Regions from separate parts of the Saccharopolyspora taberi genome, predicted to be linked through region 2. Evidence: riboswitches for the same ligand, from Rfam matches in the RefSeq annotation. Region 2 holds a riboswitch; each other region holds the start of a gene.
What was found. A riboswitch is a leader RNA that binds a small molecule or an ion and turns the genes downstream of it on or off. The one in region 2 is predicted to bind cobalamin.

Region 1 (5,480 bases), on a different contig from region 2:
AGTCGGGGACGACGACGACCCGCTGCTCGGTGGTCAGCACGTCGACCGTGATCCGCTCGTCGACCGGGGCGGGCCGGACGAACGCGACGTCCACCCGGTCCTCCAGCAGCGCCGACTCGCCCTCGCTGAAGTCGAGGGTGACCACCGCGATCCGCAGGTCCGGCCGGGCGCGCCGCAGCGCGCGCATCGACGCCGGGGTCAGCTCCGCCGAGCCGTGGCCCATGATCCCGACCCGGAAGGGCCGGTCGTCGACCCGCAGGTCGGCCAGGTCCGCGGCGGCCGCGTTGGCCGTGTCGATCAGCACCCTCGCGTGCTTGACCAGCCGTTCGCCCGCTGGCGTCAGCTCCACCGGCGCGCGGGTCAGCAGGGTGCTCCCGAGCTGCCGTTCGAGCTGCTGGACGTGGCCGGTCACCGCGGCGCGGGACAGGTAAAGCCGCGCGGCGGCCCGGCCGAAGTGCTTCTCCTCGGCCACGGCGAGGAAGGAGGCCAACCGCCGCAGATCCATGCGCTCAAGCGTAATTCGCGAGGGCACCTCGGCCGGTGTAAGGCCGCACACCCACGAAGGGAGCAGCGTTCACGTTTTCCGAACGAGGGGTGCGTCCGCGTCCGGCGCTGCCGTGGACTGGCGGACATGAAAAGTTCTTGGTTCCGCGCGGCCTTCCTGCTGACCGCCGCGGGCTGGGGCGCGAACCAGTTCTCCTCGCTGCTCACCGCCTACGGCATCCACCTCGGCCTGTCGCCGACGACCGTCACCAGCCTGTTCGCCGTCTACGTCGCCGGGCTGCTGCCCGGGCTCCTGCTGGGCGGCCCGGTCGCGGACCGGCTGGGCCGCAGGCCCGTCGCGTTCGGGGCGATCGGGATCAGCGCGGTCGGCACCGCCGCGCTCATGCTCGGCCCGGCCGGCACGCCGTGGCTGTTCGCGGGACGGCTGCTGACCGGGCTGAGCACGGGCGCGGCGCTGGCGGCCGGGAGCGCGTGGGTCAAGGAGCTCTCGGCCGACCTGGGAAGCGGCGCGCGGCGCGCGGGACTGCTGCTCTCGGCGGGGTTCAGCGCGAGCGGTCTGGTCTCGGCGGCCATCGCGCAGTGGCTGCCGCATCCGATGGTCACCGCTTACATCCCGCACCTCGTGCTGTGCGCGGGTGCGTTCGCGCTCGCCGCGAGCGTCCCGGAGACCAGGCCGGTCCCCGTCGCGTCCGCGCCGCGCGCCAGCGGGATCCGGGACCCGCGGTTCCGGTGGCTGGTCGTCCCGGTCGCGCCGTGGGTGTTCCTGGCGCCGTCCGTCGGTTTCGGCGTGCTGCCCGGCCTGGTCGACGGCGGGCTGACCGGTTTCGAAACGATCTACGCCGGAATCGCCACCGCCGTGACGCCGGGCAGCGGGCTGCTGACGCAGCCGCTCGCCCGCAGGCTCGCCGCGCGCCGCGCCACCGCGCCCGCTGTCGCGGGCCTGCTGACGGTGGCCGCGGGCCTGGCCCTGGCGGTCCCGGCCGTCCTGGGATCCGCACCGGTGACCGCGCTGGCGGCCGACCTCCTGCTCGGCGGCGGGTACGGGATGCTCGTGACCTACTGCCTCACCGAGGTCGGCCGGATCGCGCCGCCCTCGCGGCTGGCCTGGCTGACCGCCGTGTTCTGGGTGCTGGCCTACGTGGGCTTCTGCGCGCCGTTCGCGTTCGCGCTGCTGACCGGGATCGCGTCGCCGCCGGTGATCCTGGCGGTGACCGCGGCGCTCGCGCTGCTCACCTGCGCCCTGGTCGCGGGCCGGTCAGCTCGCGACCAGGCCGACGGAGATCGTCAGGAACGCCGCCGCGCTGATCATGTCCAGCGACTTGGCGAACCTCGGGTGCCGCAGCCGGTCGGCGATGCGCGCGGCGGCGAGCACGATGGTCAGCTCCCACCCGGCGGCCAGCACCAGGAAGACGACCGCGAGCCCGATCAGCTGCACGGCGGGGTCGGCCGCTGACCCCACGAACTGCGGCAGGAAGGCCAGGCTGAACAGCAGCATCTTCGGGTTGGTGATGTTGCTCAGGAAGCCCCGGACGAAGGGGTTGGCGGTATCGGCGGGCCCGGTCGCGGCCAGCCCGCCCGCCGCGGACTCCTTCCTGGTCAGCCACAGCCCGCGCAGGATCGTCGCGGCGAGGTAGACCAGGTACGCCGCGCCGATCCACTTCAGCACCGACAGCACCGCGGGCTGCCGGGTGATCAGCGCGCCGAGGCCGGAGATCACGGCCGCGACCTGGACGATGCTCGCGCTGTGGATCCCGGCGAGCGTGAGCAGCCCCGGGCGCACCCCCGAGCGCAGGGAGGTGCGCAGCAGGAGGAACGCGTCGACGCCGGGCGTGAGGATCACGATCGCGCTGGCGAGCAGGAAGGCGGGCATCGGGGTCAGGTCCATGAGCGTGCGGTCCTTCCTGCTCGGGGCGTGCGGCGTCGACCGGCGCGGCACGGCCGGGTGTCACTTGATCGGGCGTATCTCGGCAGGCGCTGGGCGCAGGCCAGCGGTCCCGAGGCCGTGGGGCGTCGGGACCGAATGGTTCCGGGGCGGATGAGCGACGGTGCGACTCAGCGGTGAGCCGCAAATTTTCCCGCCGCAATCCATCTTAACGAAATATTTTCCCGCTCGCCTGTGAGTTGTGCCTCCTGATGTTCCGGTGATCAGGTCGCTACGGTGTGCCGTTGGCATGGCCCGGGAGATGTGGAGGCTGGACGTGGAGCACGGAATGCAGCGGGCGCTTCTGGTGGCGGGCGCGGTGACCGCGCTGGCAGGCGCGCACCCGGTGGCCGCGGCGGACGCGCCCGAGCCGCGCGTGCTCGGCGGATCGGCCACGACCCCGGCCGACGCCCCGTGGATCGTGGCGCTGACCGACGACGCGGGCAACCAGTTCTGCGGCGGAGCGCTGATCAGCCCGGTCAAGGTGGTCACCGCCGCGCACTGCGCGGTCGACCCGATCACCGGGGCGCGGCGGTCGCCGCGGGAGCTGCGCGCGGTCACCGGCCGGGTGGATCTGAGGACCCAGGAGGGCACGGTCAGCGAGGTCGAGCGGGCGTGGGTGCACCCGCAGTACCGCGGCTTCGCGCGCGGCCACGACGTCGCGGTGCTCACGCTGCGCGCGCCCGTGCAGCAGCAGCCGGTCGAGCTGGTCGCGCCGGACGACGCCGCGCGGTACCAGCCGGGAACGGTCGGCCGGGTCTACGGCTGGGGCCAGACCGCGGAGTCCGGGGAGCGGTCGCAGGTGCTCCAGTCGGTCGAGGTCCCGGTGAACACCGACGAGGACTGCGGGCGCGCCTACGGCGACTTCGACGCGAAGTCGATGTTCTGCGCCGGAGCCCCCGAGGGCGGCCGGGACGCCTGCACCGGCGACTCCGGCGGGCCGTTCGTGGTCGACGGCAGGCTGACCGGGGTGGTGTCGTTCGGCACCGGCTGCGGGCGGCCGGACGCGCCCGGGGTCTACACCCGGCTGTCCGGGTTCGCCGGGGAGATCGCCGGGGCCTGACCGACGTGGCGTCGGCAACTCCGGGCCTGCGGGAATTCCGTGGTCACCACCGGTGTGTGATATCCAGGTAAGGGTGACCCTCCAACCTCTCGCGACCTCCGTGCACCGCGCCTACACCGCGGATCTCGACGCCGAAGACTTCTACCGGATGCTGCGGTTGCGGGTCGACGTGTTCGTGGTCGAGCAGGCGTGCGCCTACCCCGAACTCGACGGTCGTGATCTGGAGGATTCCACCAGGCACTTCTGGATCGACTCCGCCGACGGTTACGTGCTCGGCTACCTGCGGCTGCTGGAGGATCCGGACGGCACCCTGCGGATCGGCCGGGTCTGCACCGCCCGGGCCGCCCGCGGCCTCGGGCTCGCGCGCAAGCTGATGCGCGCCGCGGTGGCCGAGATCGGCCGCGCGCCTTCGGTGCTCTCCGCGCAGACCTACGCGCTGGACTTCTACCGCTCCTTCGGATTCGCCGAGACCGGCGAGGAGTACCTGGAGGACGGCATCCCGCACGTCGACATGCGCCGCGATCCCGCCGCCGCCAAGTAGTGTCCCTCGTTACTGCGCGCCGCCACCCGTGATCGTCGTCTGCGACGATGCACGGTGGTCCACAAGCAAGAGGTGCGTCAGGAAGCCGGTGCGAGTCCGGCACGGTCGGCGCCACTGTGACCGGGGAGCGGACCTCCCCCGCGAGCCACCGGGGTGACCTGGGAAGGCCGGAGGGACCGCGGCGAGCCGGGAGTCAGGACACTGCCGCCTCTTGTTCCCACCACCCGGGGCGTCCGAGACCCGAGGAAGGAACTGCTGGCATGACAGCTGCGCGCTATCCGTTCTCCGCCGTGGTCGGCCACGATGACCTGCGGCTGGCGCTGCTGCTCAACGCGGTGCACCCGCGCATCGGCGGGGTGCTGGTGCGGGGCGAGAAGGGCACCGCGAAATCGACGATCGTGCGCGCGCTGGCGGCGTTGCTGCCCGAGCTGGAGGTCGTGCCGGACTGCCGGTTCGGCTGCGCCCCGCTCGATGCCGACCCGCGGTGCCCCGACGGTCCGCATGACGGCGAGCGCCCGCTGCTGCGGCCCGCGCAGCTCGTCGAGCTGCCGGTGGGCGCGACCGAGGACCGCCTGGTCGGGTCGCTGGACCTGGAGCGGGCGCTGGCCGACGGGGTCCGCGCCTACCAGCCCGGCCTGCTCGCGGCGGCGCACCGCGGGGTGCTCTACGTCGACGAGGTGAACCTGCTGCACGACCACCTGGTCGACCTGCTGCTGGACGCCTCGGCGATGGGGCGCGCGCACGTCGAGCGCGAGGGCGTCTCGGTGTCGCACGCGGCGTCGTTCCTGCTGGTGGGAACCATGAACCCGGAGGAGGGCGAGCTGCGCCCGCAGCTGCTCGACCGGTTCGGCCTCACCGTGCACGTCGCGGCATCGCGCGACGTCGACACCCGGACCGAGGTCGTCCGGCGCAGGCTCGCGTTCGAGGCGGACCCCGCCGGTTTCGCGCGGAAGTGGGAAGCCGAGGACGCCGCGCTCGCCGAGCGGATCGTCGCTGCCCGCGAGCGGGTGGAGGCGGTCGCGCTGCCCGACTCCGAGCTGCGCCGGATCTCCGCGCTGTGCGCCGCGTTCGAGGTCGACGGCATGCGCGCGGACCTCGTGGTGGCCCGGACCGCGGTCGCGCACGCCGCGTGGCGCGGCGCCGACGAAGTTGCCGAGGCCGACGTGGAGGCGGCGGCGCGGCTGGCGCTGCCGCACCGGCGGCGCCGTGACCCGTTCGACGAGCCGGGCGTGGAGGAGGAGCAGCTCCAGCAGGCGTTGTCGGAGGCGGCGGAGCACGCCGACGGCGGTGACGAGGAGCCGGACGGCGGCGGCGAGGCCGGCGAGGAGCCGGACGGCGATGAGGGGCCCGGCGGAGCCGGGAGGGGGCCGGACGACGACGGGCCGGACGGCCCGGAGGACGGACCCGGCGGCGGCGCGGGGGCTCCGGAGGAGTCCCCCGAGCAGCGCGGG
Region 2 (5,480 bases):
GAGAAGTAGGGCACCGAGTCCGGGTCGACCTCGGCCAGCGGCGCGCAGCGCTGCCGCCCGGTGCTCGCCCGCTCCACGTACCACGCCTCGTCGAGCCGTCCCGCCTTCTCGAACGCCTCCCGCACCCCGTCGAAGGTGCGCCCCAGCTTCATCACCGCCGCCGCGTCGGTTCCGGACAGGCGTTCGGCCAGGTCCGAGGGTTCCAGCGTGCCGGGCAGCACCGTGAACACCTCGTCGCGCTCGGCCAGCGGCCTGCCCAGCGCGGCCGAGGCGCCGCTGATCGAGGTCACGCCCGGCACGACCTCTGCGGGGTACCGGCCGGACAGCCGCTTGTGCATGTGCATGTAGGAGCCGTAGAACAGCGGGTCGCCCGCGGCGAGGACGACGACATCGCGCCCGGCGTCCAGGTGCGCGGCCAGCCGCTCGGCGGCCTCGGCGTAGAACTCGTCGATCGCGCCCTGGTAGCCGCCCGGGTGATCGGTGCCCTCCGTGGTGACCGGGTAGACCAGCGCCTCCTCGATCTGCTCCGGCCGCAGGTACGGCTCGGCGATCGACCGCGCGACGCTGCGGCCGTGCCGGGCGCTGTGGTAGGCGACCACCTCGGCCCGCTCGATCAGCCGGGCCGCCTTGACCGTCACCAGCTCCGGATCGCCGGGCCCCAGCCCGACCCCGTACAGGGTTCCCGTGCTCACTCTTCCTCGCTCGCGATCGCGTTGATGGCGGCCACCGCCATGGCGCTGCCGCCCCGGCGGCCGTGCACCACCAGGTGCTCCAGCCCGCTCGGGTGGGTGGCCAGTGCCTCCTTCGACTCGACCGCGCCGACGAACCCGACCGGCAGGCCCAGCACCGCGGCCGGCCGCCCGGCGCCCTCCTCGATCATCTCCAGCAGCCGGAACAGCGCGGTCGGCGCGTTGCCGATCGCCACCACCGAACCGGCCAGCCGGTCCCGCCACAGCTCCAGCGCCGCCGCGCTGCGGGTGGTGCCCAGCTCCCGGGCCAGCTCCGGGACCCGCGGCTCGGCGAGCGTGCAGATCACGTCGTTGTCGGCGGGCAGCCTGCGGCGGGTGACCCCGGCGGCCACCATCGCCGCGTCGCAGAACACCGGCGCGCCCGCGCGCAGCGCGGCCCGGGCGTCGAGCACCGCGCGTTCGGAGTAGGCCAGGTCGTCGACGAGATCGACCATCCCGCAGGCGTGGATCATCCGCACCGCGACCCCGGCGACCTCCGGCGGCAGCCCGCTCAGGTCCGCCTCGGCGCGGATGGTCGCGAAGGAGCGGCGGTAGATCTCCGCCCCTTCCCGGATGTAGTCGGGCACCGCGCTGGACCCGGCGGTTCGACCGTGCTCGCCGGGTTCAACGGGTCGCCCGTCCTTGCCGGATTCGACGGGTCGACCTTCCCCGCCGGGTTCGACGGGTCGCCCGTCCTTGCCGGACCCGACGGGCCGAGCGTCCTCGCCGGACCCGACGGGCCGAACGTCCCCGCCGGATTCAACAGATCGACCTTCCCCGCCGGACCCGACGGGTCGACCGTCCTTGCTCTCGTTCACCGTTTCCTCCGTGCCGCGCCCAGCGCGGCGGGTACCTCGTCGGACGTGCGGAACTCGCCGTCGACCTCGTAGCCGGCCTCGGTGGCCAGCACCTCCACGACCCGGCCCTGCGGCCTGCCGCACCGGCGCGCGCAGCCCGACCAGTGCACCGGCAGGTCCCCGGCCGGGACGCGCCGCGCGTCGGCGCGGACGTCGGCCAGCGCCTTGGCGCAGCCGGGCCTGCCGGTGCAGGCGGTCACCCCCGCCGCGGCTGCGGACGGGTCCACGACCAGGCCGTTCGCGTCCAGCTCGGACAGCCATCGGGCGGCGGCGGCCACCGGCAGACCCGGCAGCACCAGGGTCCGCCACGGGGTCGGGCGGAGGCCACCGGCGGCCTCGGACGCGGCGGTGATGATATCCACCTGCCGCCGCGACAACCGCCCCAGCGGGGCGCCGACCGCCGCGGTGACCCGGCCGTCGCGCTCGAAGACCGCGCCGACCTGCGCGTGCGTGGCGGGCGGTGTCGCGGGCACCTCGACCGGTTCGCCGGTCGGCCCGAGCCGGGCGGCGACCCGGCCGGCGTCGGCGAGCTCGGACATCCGCCACTCCTGGCCCGCGCGCAGGTCGAGGAACGCCTCCGCCGCCGCGATCGCCAGCCCGGCCGCCGCGTCCGGCGTCGATCGCGCACAGGAGTCGCGCCCGGCCAGCACCAGCGCGACGACGTCCGGCTCCAGCGCGAACAACCCGACGTCCGGGCGCAGCGCGATGACGTCGGCGCTGCCGTCGTCGACGGCGAACAGGAACCGCCCGGACAGCTCGGCCAGCCGGGGTGTCGCGCACAGGATCCGGTCGATCTCGCCCGCCACCGCGCGGGCGTCCAGCAGCCCGTTCCCGTACGGCGAGGCGATGATGTTGCGGACCCGTTCGTGGGTCACCGAAGGCAGCAGGCCGGCTTGCGACAGCCGCTCGGCCAGCTCGTGTTCCGCACCCGCCGCCAGGCCCCTGACCTGGAAGTTCGCCCGTGAAGTCAGTTCGAGCGTGCCGTCCGCTAGCTCCGCGGCGGCCGATCCCAGCGCGCGGAACTGCTCCGGGGTCAGCGCACCGCCCGGCACCCGGACGCGGGCCAGGCCGCCGTCGGCGGCGGCGTGCACCCGCAGGGCACCGGGGCAGGCGTCGCGTTCGGTTCTGGACACCCGGCAGATACTACGGCCCGGGATTGTTGCGGACGCAAACCAAGCCGCTGCGACGTGCGTCATGCGCCCGCGAACTTGACGGAAGATCGTCCCGTTGCGGAGAGTGGTCACAGCGTTGAACGCGGCGACAGCGGAGGAAGCCGGTGCGAGTCCGGCGCGGTCCCGCCACTGTCACCGGGGAGCGGACTCCACCCAGGTCACTGCCCAGCCGGGCGGGAAGACGGAGCGAGCGTTGATCCGGGAGCCAGGAGACTCCGGTCGCCGCAACCCGAGACCCGGGGCGAGGACCCCGAGGAAGGTGCCGTCATGCCGCGTACCCGCACGTCCCGAACGGAGCGAGTCGCATGATCCTGCTCCTGTCCACTTCGGACACCGATCTGCTCAGCGCGCGGGCCAGCGGCGCGGGCTACCGGCTCGGCAACCCCGCCCGCCTCGGCGTGGACGACCTGCCGCCGCTGCTGGAGGGCACCGACCTCGTGGTCGTCCGGCTGCTCGGCGGTCGCCGGGCCTGGGAGGAGGGCCTGGACGCGCTGCTGGCCGGTCCGCGCCCGGTCGTGGTCCTCGGCGGTGAGCAGGCGCCCGACGCGGAGCTGATGGAGTGCTCGACGGTGCCCGGCGGTGTCTGCGCCGAGGCGCACGCCTACCTCGCCCAGGGCGGCCCGGACAACCTCGCCGAACTGCACAAGTTCCTCTCGGACACGATCCTGCTCACCGGCCACGGCTTCGCCCCGCCGATCGAGACCCCCACCTGGGGCCTGCTGGACCGGACGCCGCAGGCCGCCGAGGGCCCGACGGTCGCGGTGCTCTACTACCGGGCGCACCACATGGCGGGCAACACCGCGTTCGCGCACGCGCTGTGCGAGGCGATCGAGAACGCCGGGGGCCAGGCGCTGCCGATCTTCTGCGCCTCCCTGCGCACGCCCGAGCCGGAGCTGCTGGAGCAGCTGCGCCGCGCGGACGCGCTGGTCGTCACCGTGCTCGCCGCGGGCGGCACCAAGCCCGCGACCGCGCAGGCGGGCGGCGACGACGAGGCCTGGGACGTCGGCGCGCTCGCCGAGCTGGACATCCCGATCCTGCAAGGACTCTGCCTGACCAGCTCCCGCGAGGCGTGGGAGGACAACGACGAGGGCCTGTCCCCGCTGGACATGGCCACCCAGGTCGCGGTGCCGGAGTTCGACGGCAGGCTGATCACGGTTCCGTTCTCGTTCAAGGAGAACGACGCCGAGGGCCTGCCGGTCTACGTCGCCGACCCCGAGCGGGCGGCGCGGGTCGCCGGGATCGCGGTCAACCACGCGCGGCTGCGGCACGTCCCGGCGGCGGACAAGCGGATCGCGCTGATGCTCTCGGCGTACCCGACCAAGCACTCCCGGATCGGCAACGCCGTCGGCCTGGACACCCCGGCCAGCGCGGTGCGCCTGCTGCGCGAGCTGCGGGAGCGCGGCTACGACGTCGGCGCCGAGGACGAGCTGCCCGGCGTGGCCGCGCAGGACGGCGACGCGCTGATCCACGCGCTGATCGCGGCGGGCGGCCAGGACCCGGACTGGCTCAGCGAGGAGCAGATCTCCGGGAACCCCGTCCGCATCCCGGCCAGGCGCTACACCGAGTGGTACCGGCAGCTGCCCGCGGACCTGCGCGCCGAGATCGAGCAGCACTGGGGCCCGCCGCCGGGCGAGCTGTTCGTCGACCGGTCGCAGGACCCCGACGGCGAGATCGTGCTGGCCGCCCTGCGCGCGGGCAACATCGCGATCATGGTGCAGCCGCCGCGCGGCTTCGGCGAGAACCCGATCGCGATCTACCACGACCCGGACCTGCCGCCGAGCCACCACTACCTGGCCGCCTACCGCTGGCTGATCGACGAGTTCGGCGCGCACGCCATGGTCCACCTGGGCAAGCACGGCAACCTGGAGTGGCTGCCCGGCAAGACCGCGGGCCTGTCGGCGTCCTGCTCCCCGGACGCCGCGCTCGGCGACCTCCCGCTGATCTACCCGTTCCTGGTCAACGACCCCGGCGAGGGCACCCAGGCCAAGCGGCGGGTGCACGCCACCCTGGTCGACCACCTGGTGCCGCCGATGGCGCGGGCCGAGAGCTACGGCGACATCGCGCGGCTGGAGCAGCTGCTCGACGAGCACGCCAACATCTCCGCGATGGACCCGGCCAAGCTGCCCGCGATCCGCAGCCAGATCTGGACGCTGATGCAGGCCGCCAAGCTCGACCACGACCTCGGGCTGGACGAACGGCCGCACGACGCCGAGTTCGACGACATGCTGCTGCACGTCGACGGCTGGCTGTGCGAGGTCAAGGACGCCCAGATCCGCGACGGCCTGCACGTGCTGGGCGAGGCGCCTTCGGGCGAAGCCCGGGTCAACCTGGTCCTGGCGATGCTGCGGGCGCGGCAGATGTGGGGCGGGCGGAGCGCGGCGCTGCCCGGTCTGCGCGAAGCGCTCGGGCTCGCCGAGGACGGCAGCGCGGAGCGCGGCCGGGTCGACGAGGTCGAGACCCGCGCGCAGGCGCTGGTCGAGGGCATGGAGGCGCGCGACTGGGAGGCCGCGGCAGCGGCCGACGTGTGCGCCGAGGTGCTGGGCAGCTCCGAGGGCGCGGTGGTGCGCGTGCTGGAGTTCGCGGCGGCGGAGGTCGTGCCGAGGCTGGAGGCGACGACCGACGAGATGACGGCGACGCTGCGCGCGCTCGAAGGCGGTTACGTCCCGGCGGGGCCGAGCGGTTCGCCGCTGCGCGGCCTGATCAACGTGCTGCCGACCGGCCGC
Region 3 (5,480 bases), on a different contig from region 2:
AACCGGAACGGCCCGGAGCCGACCGGCGCCGCGAAATCCCCTGTCCCGGCGGGGATGATCTCGGTCGCGGGCGCGCCCCACGCCGAGGGGAACTCGAAGTCCGGCGCCCGCAGCACGAGCTCCAGCTCGGTGGCCGACCGCGCGCGGCTGGCGGCGAAGTCGACGGCGGCGAACTGCCGCCGGGCGGGCGAAGCCGTGGCGGGGTCGGCGATGCGCCGGTAGCTGTAGAGCACGTCGTCGGCGGTGACCGGCCGGTTGTCGTGGAACCGCGCCTGGCGCAGCCGGACCAGCCACCGGGTGCCGGTGGCGTCGGGTTCCCACGACTCGGCAAGCCGGGGCACCACGCTCATGTCGTCGGCGTAGCCGACCAGCGTGTCGAACAGCGCCTTGGCCCGCGCCTGGTCGACGAACAGCGAGCTCGTGTGCGGGTCGAGCGTTTCCTTGGCTCCCGCGGTCGGGAACGCCACCCGCAGCCGGCCACCCGAGCCGGACGCGCCGCCGCAGGCGGAGGCCGAGGACACCGCGAGCGCGGCCAGCGCGCCCCTGAACAGACTTCTGCGGTCGAGTCTCACGCCGCTTTCCCTTCTGCCGTCGCCGGTTCCCGGATCAGCCACCCGCGTCGTTCCAGCGCCGCGGCCCCGATCCCACCGGCCAGTCCCACCGCGAGCAGCACCAGCCACGGGGCGGGCCCGCCGACGACGTCGAGCAGCGCGCCCGCGAGCCAGCCGACCCCGGCCGCGACCACGCTGGACACCAGGTAGTAGAAGCCGTAGTAGGTGCCGGCCAGCCGTTCGCTGCCCACGATCGGCAGCAGTTCCATCGCGAACGGATTGGTGATGGCCTGGCCGATCGTGAACAGCACAGTCGTGAGCAGCACCGGCAGGCACACCAGTGCGATCCCCGGCCGGTCCGGCTCGCCCGCCGCGATCAGCGGGCCGCTCACGAGAACCGGCACGAACGAGGTCCCCATGCACACCAGCCCGATCGCCACCGACCGGCCCGCGCTCCACCGCTCCCGGCACCACCGCGTGATCCGCACCTGCCCGGCGATGCCGATGGCGGTCGACACCACGAACACCGCGGCGACCGCCTCGCTGAGCCCGGAAACCCGCTGGGCCTCAAGCGGAATCATCAGGTAGAGCTGGTTGTAGAGCGCGAAGTAGGCCGACAGCGCGAGCGTGAACGCCAGGAACCGCCGGTTGGTGACCACCTCGCGCCAGCTGCCCAGGACGCTGCCGCGCTGCGGAGCGCGGTCCTGGCGGGGCAGGACGACGATCTGCGCGACCGTCAGCACGGCGAAGGCGATGCACGCCACCAGCGCGGTCACCCGGAAGTCGACCGCGAGCAGGGCCGCGCCGAGCAGCGGGCCGACGAGCGTGCCCGCGTGCGCGAAGACGTTGAACACCGCGAACGTCTCGGCCCGCCGCTCCCCGGCCTCGTGCATGATGTAGGTGCGCACCGCCGGGTTGAACAGGGCACCGGCCAGACCCGTGAGCACGGCGGCGGTGAACAGCCCGGGCAGCGCGGTGAACACGCCGAACAGCCCGAAGGAAACCACCCGCAGCGCGCAGCCGGTGATGATCATCGGCCGGCAGCCGAGCCGGTCCGCCGCGGTGCCGCCGAGCAGGAACATCCCCTGCTGACTCAGGTTCCGCACCCCGAGCACCAGGCCGATCACCGCGGCGCCGTGGCCGAGCTGGCCGCTCATGTAAGTGGCCAGGAACGGCAGCAGCATGTAGAAGCCGACGTTGATGCCGAACTGGTTGATCACCAGCAGCCGCGACGCGGGCGAGAGCTGCCGGAAGTCCGCGGCCCTCACGTCCGGTCCCCGCAGGTCTCGCAACCGGCTCCGCCGCACGGGTCGGCCACCTCGCGCGTCCTGGTCCAGCCGGAGTCCACTTCGGATGGTGAACTCGCCCGGGGGACCAGGCCGTGGTCGAGGTGATAGGCGTCGTCGAAGATGGTCTGCCAGTACCGGTGCGGGCCGTCCGGGAACACCCCGCACACCAGGTCCGACCCCAGTTCCCGCGCGCACCACGCGGCCACCAGCGCGACCGCGCCGGTGCTCCAGCCGCCGGTGACGAACGAACCCGCGGCGAGCCTGCGGCAGGCGTCGGCGGCTTCGGCCGGGCCGACCCAGTGCACCTCGTCGAAGATCTCGTAGGCGACGTTGCGCGGGTGGATGCTGCTGCCGAGCCCGCGCATCAGCCGCGGCGCGGCGGTCCGGCCGAACACCGTCGAGCCGACCGAGTCCACGCCGACGATCCTGATGTGCGGCCAGCGCTCGCGGACCACCGACGCGATTCCCGCGCTGTGCCCGCCGGTTCCGACGCTGCACACCAGGACGTCCAGCCGCTCGAACTGGCCGATGAGCTCCTTGCCGAGCGCGGCGTACCCGGCCGGGTTGTCGGGGTTGTTGTACTGGTCCGGCCAGTAGGCGCCCGGCCGCCGCGACAGCACCCGCGCCACGCGGTCACGCCGGGCGCGCTGCCATCCGCCGGTGGGGTGGGGCTGCCGCACGATCTCGACCTCGGCGCCGTGCGCCCGCAGCAGGGCGTGCGTCATCCCGTCGAGCTCGCTGTCGGCCACGACCACCACCGGGTGGCCCAGTGCGGACCCGACGCAGGCCAGGCCGATGCCGAGCGTGCCGCTGCTGGATTCCACGACCGTCGCCCCGGGCAGCAGTTCGCCACGCCTGCGCGCTCCCCGGATCAGCGACAGCGCCGCCCTGGCTTTCATCCCGCCGGGGGCGAAACCTTCGAGCTTCGCCCAGAAACCCGGGTGCGGCCGGGGGAGCGGGGCGTCGATCCGCAGGACCGGGGTGTTGCCGACGAGTTCCAGCACGGAACGGCACCTGGGGCCGCCCGCGGTCCAGGAGGTGCTGACGGCGGTCACGGGCGCTCACCGGTTTCCGCCGCGTAGAGGTGGATGTCGGTGCTGTCACCGGTCAGCCAGAAAAACGGGTACGGCTCGGCCGACAGGGCGTGCACGTCCGCGCCGAGCAGTTCGCGCAGTACCGCGCTGCCGGTTTGCGCGAACAGCACCAGCGGCAGCCGCTGCTCGCGGCAGAACGCGGAGATCTCGTCGAAGGTCCCGTTGCCCAGCACCATTCCGGACGCCAGCACCGCCTGCGCCCCGGTCATCGCCTGCCGGTGGTCCGGCACGATCGGCTCGTCCCACTCGGTGCGACCGCCCTTGAGATCGCACGGAACGCACCGTGCGCCGCGCTCGCGCAGGGCGGCCAGCAGCGAGTTCACCACGCCGATCACGGCGACGGTGTCGCCCTCGGCAAGCGGCACGAGCTTCGCGACCTCCCGCGCGCGAGCAGTGGACTTGGCCAGCGACGTCCCGCCAGGGACGCGAACCGTCCTGCTGCCGGGGTGTTCGGTGTGCGGGAGCAGGAATGCGAGATAGGCGTCGAGGACCGCGACCCGCACCGCGGGCTCGGGGTGCTCAAGCAGCTCGGCGACGTTCCTGCCCACCAGATCGCGCACCGCGCCGGGATCGAGCTCGCCCGGTTCCACGGCGCAGGAACCGATCGCGCCGCCGATCCGGAGGCTGAGCACGGAGTTCGCGTAGCCGGAGCTCCGGCCGACGTGGTGTGCACTTTGGACGGTCATGAAGGCGACCGAGGTCCGGACGTGGTCCAGGCGCGCCTCGGCGGGGCGGTCCGGATCGGCCGCGCGCACTCGGTCGGCCACCGCGGTCAGGGCCGAATGCGGCGCAGGACGGGGTGGGGCTGTAGTGGGAAGCAACGGGATTCTCCACGGAATCGGCTTTTTCGAGCAGGACCGGGTTCCACCGCGAGGTGGGTGGATCAGTTCTGCGGTTCCGGTGTGGAGAAGTGCGCCGGACGGGACGGACCGGTCCGGTGGCATGGGACGGCAGCGCTGCGCGCGACGTGGTGCGGCACGTCGAAGTACCTCCTCCGGGGCTCCGCGACCCCGTGCGAATCGGCACGACGACGTCAGTCTCCTGACTCATGGATCTTCGCCGTCCGCGCGCCTTCCCACCGTTTCACCGGCAGTGGCAATCGTGCGCGGGCGGCTCCCCATTCACAGTGGCGGGACCGTGCCGGATTCGCACCGGCTTCCTGGGCGCCGTCGCATGAACTTGTGCGGTGACATTCGCAGTCCGCGCGTCGGGCTGTCAAGCAACCCCGTCGAAGATCACTTCCGCGGTCAGCGCACGATGGCCAGCAGCGAGGTCGCGGCTGCGACCAGCTCTCGGTCGCCCTCGGCGCTCGACCGCTCCCGGGCGGCCTCGACCGGGATGCCGCGGGTGGCCAGCCGCCAGAACGCGTCCTGGTCCATCGTCACCCGCGCGGCCAGGTCGGCGCCGGAGCCCAGCCGCCATCCGCTCGGAGTGCTGACCGCGAGCCAGTCACCACCGGACGGACCGGTGACGGTGAAGCCCACGGCGGTCCCGATCGGCCGGTCCTGGTCGCGGAGCGAGTGCGGCAGAGCCCGCATGAACGTGTCGATGACGGGAGCCATCAGCTCGGGATCCTCGGCGCCGGGGCGTTCGACCGCGTCGCGGATCTGCTGCTGGTGGACCCAGAACTCGGTGTAGTCGCGGGCGATGTCGAGCCAGGCCGGACTGGGGCGGTCGTCGGCCGCCCACGACACGTCGAGATCCGCCGGGGCGTCGAGGTCGCGGGCCGCCCACAGCTCGTCCAGCTGCGGGCCCAGGTGCGCCAGCAGCCCGGTCATGACCGCCGGACTGCACTGCCGGGCGGCGCGGACGAATTCCTCGTTGGTGCGCGCCAGGTACGCGGGCAGCGTCTCGTCGTCGGCGAAGACGGCGCCCCGGTGGCCGTCCCTGCTGCCGGAGAGGCGCCGCAGGTAGTCGTTGAGAACGTGCCCGACGATGTCGTGCACCGTCCACCCTGGACAGACGGTGGGGCAGTCCCAGTCTGCCGAGGGCAGTGCCGAGAGCAGGTCGAGCAGCAGCCCCCGCTCGCGCGGGTACAGCGGCCGGGTGTCGATGGCGGGTCCGAAGCCGGTCATGGCGCGATGGTCGCAGTGCGAAACCCCGGACCGCCACCGGATTCAGCTTCGCCGCAGCTCGTGCTTCCTGATCTTGCCGGTGGCCGTCTTGGGCAGCGCGCCGACGACTTCGAAGTGCTTGGGGACCTTGAACCCGGCGAGGTTCCGCTTGCAGACCGCCCGGAGTTCCTGCGGGTCGACGGTGCGGCCGGGCGCGGCGACCACGAACGCCGTCACCGCCTCGCCCCAGCGGTCGTCGGGCATCCCGATGACGGCGCACTCGGCCACGGACTCGTGCGCGAGCACTGCCCGCTCGACCTCGACCGAGGACACGTTCTCCCCGCCGGTCTTGATCATGTCCTTGGTCCGGTCGGTGAACCAGACGACGCCCTCCTCGTCGAGGTAGCCGACGTCACCGCCGTGGAACCAGCCGTGCGCGAAGGCTTCCGCGTTCGCCCCGGGGTTGTTCCAGTAGCCGTCCATCAGCTGCGG
Region 4 (5,480 bases), on a different contig from region 2:
TGAGCATCAGGCGCTCGTCGTCGGTGAGGCCGTCGCGGGACTTCCACAGCGCGATGTCGGCCTGCATCGAGACCTCGGTCGGCATCCAGTGGTTGTTGCAGCCCGCGAGGTACTTGTCCCAGGCCCAGCCGTACTTCAGCGGCAGCAGCTGGTTGACGTCCGCCCGCGAGTTGATCATCGCCTTCTCGGTGACGTCGACCCGGCCCCCGGCGCGGTCGATCTCGCCCAGACCGGTGGCTGCGGTCATCGGGTCAGCACTCATCAGGAAAATCCCCCTGAACGTTTCGATGGAGCAGTATTACTGGCCGGCTCCTGGATTACTGGCAGGCTTCGCACTCGTCGGGGTTGTCGACCGAGCAGGCCGCGGCTTCGGTGGGCACGGCGTTGAGCTTGCCGTCGGTGCCGCGCAGGGTGCTCTTCTCCACGTGCGTCGCGCTGGTGGAGCGCAGGTAGTACGTGGTTTTGAGGCCCTTGCGCCAGGCCGCCCGGTAGAGGGCGTCCAGCTTGCGGCCGCTGGGCGCGGCGACGTAGAGGTTCAGCGACTGGGCCTGGTCGATCCACTTCTGCCTGCGGGCCGCCGCCTCGATCAGCCACCGCGGTTCGATCTCGAAGGCGGTGGCGTAGAGCTCCTTGAGCCGTGCCGGGATCCGTTCGATCGGCGCGAGGCTGCCGTCGTGGAACTTCAGGTCCGAGATCATCGCCTCGTCCCAAAGGCCGGCTTCCTTGAGATCGGCGACCAGATGCGGGTTGACGGCGGTGAAGTCGCCGGACATGTTCGACTTCACGTACAGGTTCCGGTACAGCGGCTCGATGGACTGGCCGACACCGCAGATGTTGGCGATGGTCGCCGTCGGCGCGATGGCCATGACGTTCGAGTTGCGCATGCCCTTGCGCGCGCGTTCGCGCACGGCGTCCCAGTCCAGGGTGGTGCCGAAGTCCAGCTCCACATCGCCGTTCCTGGTCTCCGCGAGCATCCGGAGCGAGTCGATCGGCAGCACTCCCCGGCTCCACAGCGACCCGTCGAAGCTCTCGTAGCTGCCGCGCTCGGCCGCCAGCTCGGCGGACGCGGAGATCGCGTAGTAGCTGATCTCCTCCATGCTGCGGTCGGCGAAGTCCACCGCTTCCTGCGACGACATCGGGATCCGCTGCGCGAAAAGGGCGTCGGCGCAGCCCATGAGACCGAGTCCGACCGGGCGGTGCCGGAGGTTGGACCGGCGCGCTTCGGGGACCGTGTAGAAGTTGATGTCGATGACGTTGTCCAGCATCCGGACCGCGGTGCGGGTGGTCCGCTCCAGCCGCTGGTGGTCGATGCCGTCGGCGGTGACGTGCTGGGCGAGGTTGATCGACCCGAGGTTGCACACCGCGACCTCGTCGACGCTGGTGTTGAGCGTGATCTCGGTGCACAGGTTGGACGAGTGCACGACCCCGGCGTGCTGCTGCGGGGAGCGCACGTTGCACGGGTCCTTGAACGTGATCCACGGGTGGCCGGTCTCGAACAGCATGGTCAGCATGCGTCGCCACAGGTCGACCGCGCGGACCTGCTTGTGGATCCGGATCTCGCCGCGCTCGGCCGCGGCTTCGTAGGCGCGGTACCGCTCGGCGAACGCCGCGCCGTAGAGATCGTGCAGGTCAGGGGTCTCGTCGGGGGAGAACAGCGTCCACATCTCGTCTGCTTCCACCCGGCGCATGAACTCGTCCGGAACCCAGTTCGCGGTGTTCATGTCGTGGGTGCGGCGGCGGTCGTCGCCGGTGTTCTTGCGCAGGTCGAGGAACTCCTCGATGTCGACGTGCCAGGTCTCCAGGTAGGCGCACACCGCGCCCTTGCGCTTGCCGCCCTGGTTGACCGCGACCGCGGTGTCGTTGGCGATCTTCAGGAACGGCACCACGCCCTGCGACTGCCCGTTGGTGCCCTTGATGTGCGCGCCGATGCCGCGCACCGGGGTCCAGTCGTTGCCGAGGCCGCCCGCGTACTTCGACAGCAGCGCGTTGTTGCTGATCGAGTGGAAGATGCCGTGCAGGTCGTCGTCCACCGTGGTCAGGAAGCAGGAGGACAGCTGCGGGCGGGTGGTTCCCGCGTTGAACAGCGTCGGCGTCGAGCACATGAAGTCGAACGACGACAGCAGCCGGTAGAACTCGATGGCCCTGGCCTCGCGGTCGTCCTCGCGCAGCGCCAGACCCATGGCCACCCGCATGAAGAACGCCTGCGGCAGTTCGTAGCGGGTGCCGTCGTCATGCAGCAGGTAGCGGTCGTAGAGCGTCTGCAGACCGAGGAAGTCGAAGGCCAGGTCGCGCTCGGGGAGCAGCGCGGCGCCGAGCCGGGCGAGGTCGAAGGCGGCGAGTTCGGGGTCGAGCTGCTGGAGCCGGACGCCGTGGGCGACGTAGTCCTGGAAGTAGCTCGCGTACCGGGTGCGCATCTGCTGCTGGTCGGCGTCCTGCGGCGCGCCCTCGAGGTGGCTCAGGGCTTCGCGGCGGAGGCGGTCCAGCAGCAGCCGGGCGGTGACCCGGGAGTAGTTCGGCTCCGCCTCGACCTTGGTGCGCGCGGCCATGATCTGGGCCAGTTCCAGCTCGTCCGCGGTGATGCCGTCGTAGCTGGTCCGGCGGATCTCGTCGAGCACAGCGTCGGCCGACACTCCCGACAAGCCCTCGCACGCCTGCTGGACCACGGCGGCGACCCGGTCCCAGTCGGGTGTGTTGTGCGGCGCGGGTGCGGTGAGCGTTTCGGTCACTGCGCTGTCTCCTCACTGGCTCGAACGGTCTCGGCCGGGGCGCAGGAGGGCACGCGGGATCACGACGACGGCACGGGTCGCCTGCGGTCCGCGCGGGCTCACCCTCGAAGCCCCGGACGGCGCGCACGGTCGTGCGCGCACCGATGGCAGGTTTTCGGACTCACGGGCCACCTACTGGTCGTGGCTTCCCAGGCGCTCGCGCCCAGTGCCGTACCGGTCCAGCCGGTCACGACGGTCGTTCCCGTTCACCGCTGCGGGGCAGTCCCGGATTCGCACCGGGTTCCCTGTTGCCTCACCTCGTAGTGATCCATCGGCGGGGCACACACTACATGTTGGGTTCGGCGGCTGCGAAGCGGTCTAGATATCGGCGTGTCGGTGCGCTGGAATAGACATCGGGGAGGGGCGGGCCCACCGTGGTCCCCGACGGAAGGGGCTGGTGATGGTAGCTGGTGCGGGACGACCGGAGCCCGACGAGCGGTGGCTGCGGTCGCTGCTGGGCCGGCTGACCACGGCGCAGAAGGCGCGGCTGCTCACCGGCGCCGACTTCTGGACGCTGCACCCGGTGCCCGAGATCGGCCTGCGGTCGCTGGTCCTGTCGGACGGGCCGAACGGGGTCCGGGGTCCGGCGTGGGACGAGCGGGACACGTCGTTGCTCGTGCCCGTCGCATCGGCAGTGGCGGCGACCTTCGACGTCTCCGTCGCGCGGACGGTCGGTGAGATCTTCGGGGACGAAGCCCGCCGCCGTGGGGTGCACGTGGTGCTCGCGCCGACGGTGAACCTGCACAGAAGTCCTTTCGGCGGGCGGCATTTCGAGAACTTCTCGGAAGACCCGCTGCTGGTCGGCGAGATGGGGGCAGCGGTCGTCGCCGGGATCCAGTCGCGCGGGGTGGCGGCCACGCCGAAGCACTTCGTGGCCAACGACAGCGAAACCGAGCGGCTGACCTACGACGCGGTCGTCGATGAGCGGACGCTGCGGGCGGTGTACCTGGAGCCGTTCCGGCGCATCGTGGACGAAGCGTCTCCGTGGGCGATCATGACCGCCTACAACTCGGTCAACGGGCGCACGATGACGGAGAACTCCGCTCTGGTGAACGGGATTCTCAAGGGCGAGTGGTCGTGGGACGGGGTCAACATCTCGGACTGGTTCGCCACCCGGGACTGCGACGGCGCCGCGCTGGGCGGGCTGGACCTCGCCATGCCGGGACCGGAAAGCCCGTGGAGCGGCGGGAAGCTCGCCGAAGCGGTCGACAGCGGCCGGGTAGGCGAGGACGTGCTCGACGACAAGGTGTTGCGGCTGCTGCGGTTGGCCGTCCGCACCGGCGCCTTCGAAGAGGAGTCCGAAGTGGACTCCGACGGCCCGCCGGAGTCCGCGCGTCCGGTGATCCGCCGGATCGCCACGCGGGGTTTCGTGCTGCTGCGCAACGTCCGGGTCGGGGACGCGCCGCTGCTTCCGCTCGGCGGGAAGCCGGGGAAGGTGGCCGTGATCGGGGAGAACGCTGCTCTGCCCGCGGTGCAGGGCGGGGGCTCTTCGCACGTCTGCCCGCCGCACGTGGTCACGCCATTGGCGGGAATCCGCCGCGCCTTCGGCGAGTCGAACGTGGTCTACCGCCGTGGCGTCCGGCATCGGCGGCTGCTCGACCCGATTCCGCCGGAACTCCTCAGCGATCCCGCCGGGTTGCGGGTCGAGTTCCTCGACACCTCCGGCTCGGTGATCGACTCCGAGGTGCGCGGCACGGAAACCCTGCTGTGGATGGGGGGATCCGGTCTTCCGGAAGGCACCGCGGGATTCCGCCTGCGCGGGAACCTCAAGGTGTCGCCGGGGGAGCACGCCTTCGGTGTGCACGGCACTGGGAAGTTCCGCGTCGAAGTGGCCGGGCGCTCGGTGTTCGAGGGTGACGTGACCGCTGCCGCCGCGGGTGACGATCCGCTCGGCGACCTGCTGCAACCGCCGGAAAAACGGGTGCACGTCGTGCTCGTCGACAGCGACATCCGCCCGGACGGGACGGTTCCCGTCACCGTCGAGTTCACCCCGCGCGAGCTGGACTCGATCGTCGGGCTCGGCATCGGGCACGATCCCGACGGGTGGGACGACCGGGCGGAGCTGGAGGCCGCGCTCGAAGCCGCGCGCGAGGCGGACGTCGCGGTCGTCGTGGTCGGGACGAACGACGAGGCCGAGACCGAGGGCCGCGACCGCACGACGCTGGATCTGCCCGGGGCGCAGGACGAACTGGTCCGCGCGGTGCTGGAAGCCAACCCGCGCACGGTGGTCGTGGTCAACGCGGGGTCACCGGTTCTCATGCCGTGGGCGCAGGACGCGTCGGCTCTGCTGTGGACGTGGTTCGGCGGCCAGGAGTACGGCGACGCGCTCGCCGACGTGCTCACCGGAGCGGCCGAGCCCGGCGGCCGGCTGCCGACCACCTTCCCCGCCGAGCTCGCCGATGTGCCCGTGCCGCTACCGAGAGTGCAGCCCATGGACGGGAAACTGCACTACACCGAGGGAACGCTGGTCGGTTACCGGGCGTACGCGGCGCGGGACACCCGGCCCGGGTTCTACTTCGGACACGGGCTCGGCTACACGACCTGGGAGTACGTCGACGCCGTCGAGGACGGGGGAGCGCTGCGCGTGACCGTCCGCAACACCGGGGACCGCGCCGGGCGCGAGGTCGTGCAGGTCTACGTCGCGACCGAAGGGCGCCCGCCGTGGCTGGCGGGATTCGCGGTGGTGGAGGCGGAAGCCGGGCAGGAGGCGGAGGC

Region 1: it holds a riboswitch for cobalamin, as region 2 does, so the genes downstream of both, ABD691_RS06270 (magnesium chelatase ATPase subunit I) here and cobN (cobaltochelatase subunit CobN) in region 2, are expected to answer to the same signal.
Region 3: it holds a riboswitch for cobalamin, as region 2 does, so the genes downstream of both, ABD691_RS17470 (Rossmann-like domain-containing protein) here and cobN (cobaltochelatase subunit CobN) in region 2, are expected to answer to the same signal.
Region 4: it holds a riboswitch for cobalamin, as region 2 does, so the genes downstream of both, ABD691_RS32575 (ribonucleoside-diphosphate reductase subunit alpha) here and cobN (cobaltochelatase subunit CobN) in region 2, are expected to answer to the same signal.

Annotation. Positions count from the first base shown of each region.
Region 1 is NZ_BAAAUX010000005.1:343,224-348,703, forward strand. Features, by position in the region: gene ABD691_RS06245 (LysR family transcriptional regulator) at 1-505, opposite strand, end outside; partial or broken gene ABD691_RS06250 (MFS transporter) at 632-1,639, shown strand; gene ABD691_RS06255 (LysE family translocator) at 1,760-2,389, opposite strand; gene ABD691_RS06260 (S1 family peptidase) at 2,715-3,488, shown strand; gene ABD691_RS06265 (GNAT family N-acetyltransferase) at 3,562-4,029, shown strand; cobalamin riboswitch at 4,068-4,252, shown strand; partial or broken gene ABD691_RS06270 (magnesium chelatase ATPase subunit I) at 4,290-5,480, shown strand, end outside.
Region 2 is NZ_BAAAUX010000044.1:5,564-11,043, forward strand. Features, by position in the region: gene cobJ (precorrin-3B C(17)-methyltransferase) at 1-692, opposite strand, end outside; gene ABD691_RS32830 (precorrin-8X methylmutase) at 689-1,315, opposite strand; gene cobG (precorrin-3B synthase) at 1,543-2,718, opposite strand; cobalamin riboswitch at 2,852-2,973, shown strand; gene cobN (cobaltochelatase subunit CobN) at 3,063-5,480, shown strand, end outside.
Region 3 is NZ_BAAAUX010000014.1:690,060-695,539, reverse strand. Features, by position in the region: gene ABD691_RS17485 (ABC transporter substrate-binding protein) at 1-350, opposite strand, end outside; gene ABD691_RS17480 (MFS transporter) at 569-1,819, opposite strand; gene ABD691_RS17475 (PLP-dependent cysteine synthase family protein) at 1,816-2,895, opposite strand; gene ABD691_RS17470 (Rossmann-like domain-containing protein) at 2,892-3,701, opposite strand; cobalamin riboswitch at 3,949-4,118, opposite strand; gene ABD691_RS17465 (maleylpyruvate isomerase family mycothiol-dependent enzyme) at 4,182-5,009, opposite strand; gene ABD691_RS17460 (class I adenylate-forming enzyme family protein) at 5,052-5,480, opposite strand, start outside.
Region 4 is NZ_BAAAUX010000043.1:3,337-8,816, forward strand. Features, by position in the region: gene ABD691_RS32570 (ribonucleotide-diphosphate reductase subunit beta) at 1-262, opposite strand, end outside; gene ABD691_RS32575 (ribonucleoside-diphosphate reductase subunit alpha) at 318-2,726, opposite strand; cobalamin riboswitch at 2,855-3,053, opposite strand; gene ABD691_RS32580 (glycoside hydrolase family 3 protein) at 3,166-5,480, shown strand, end outside.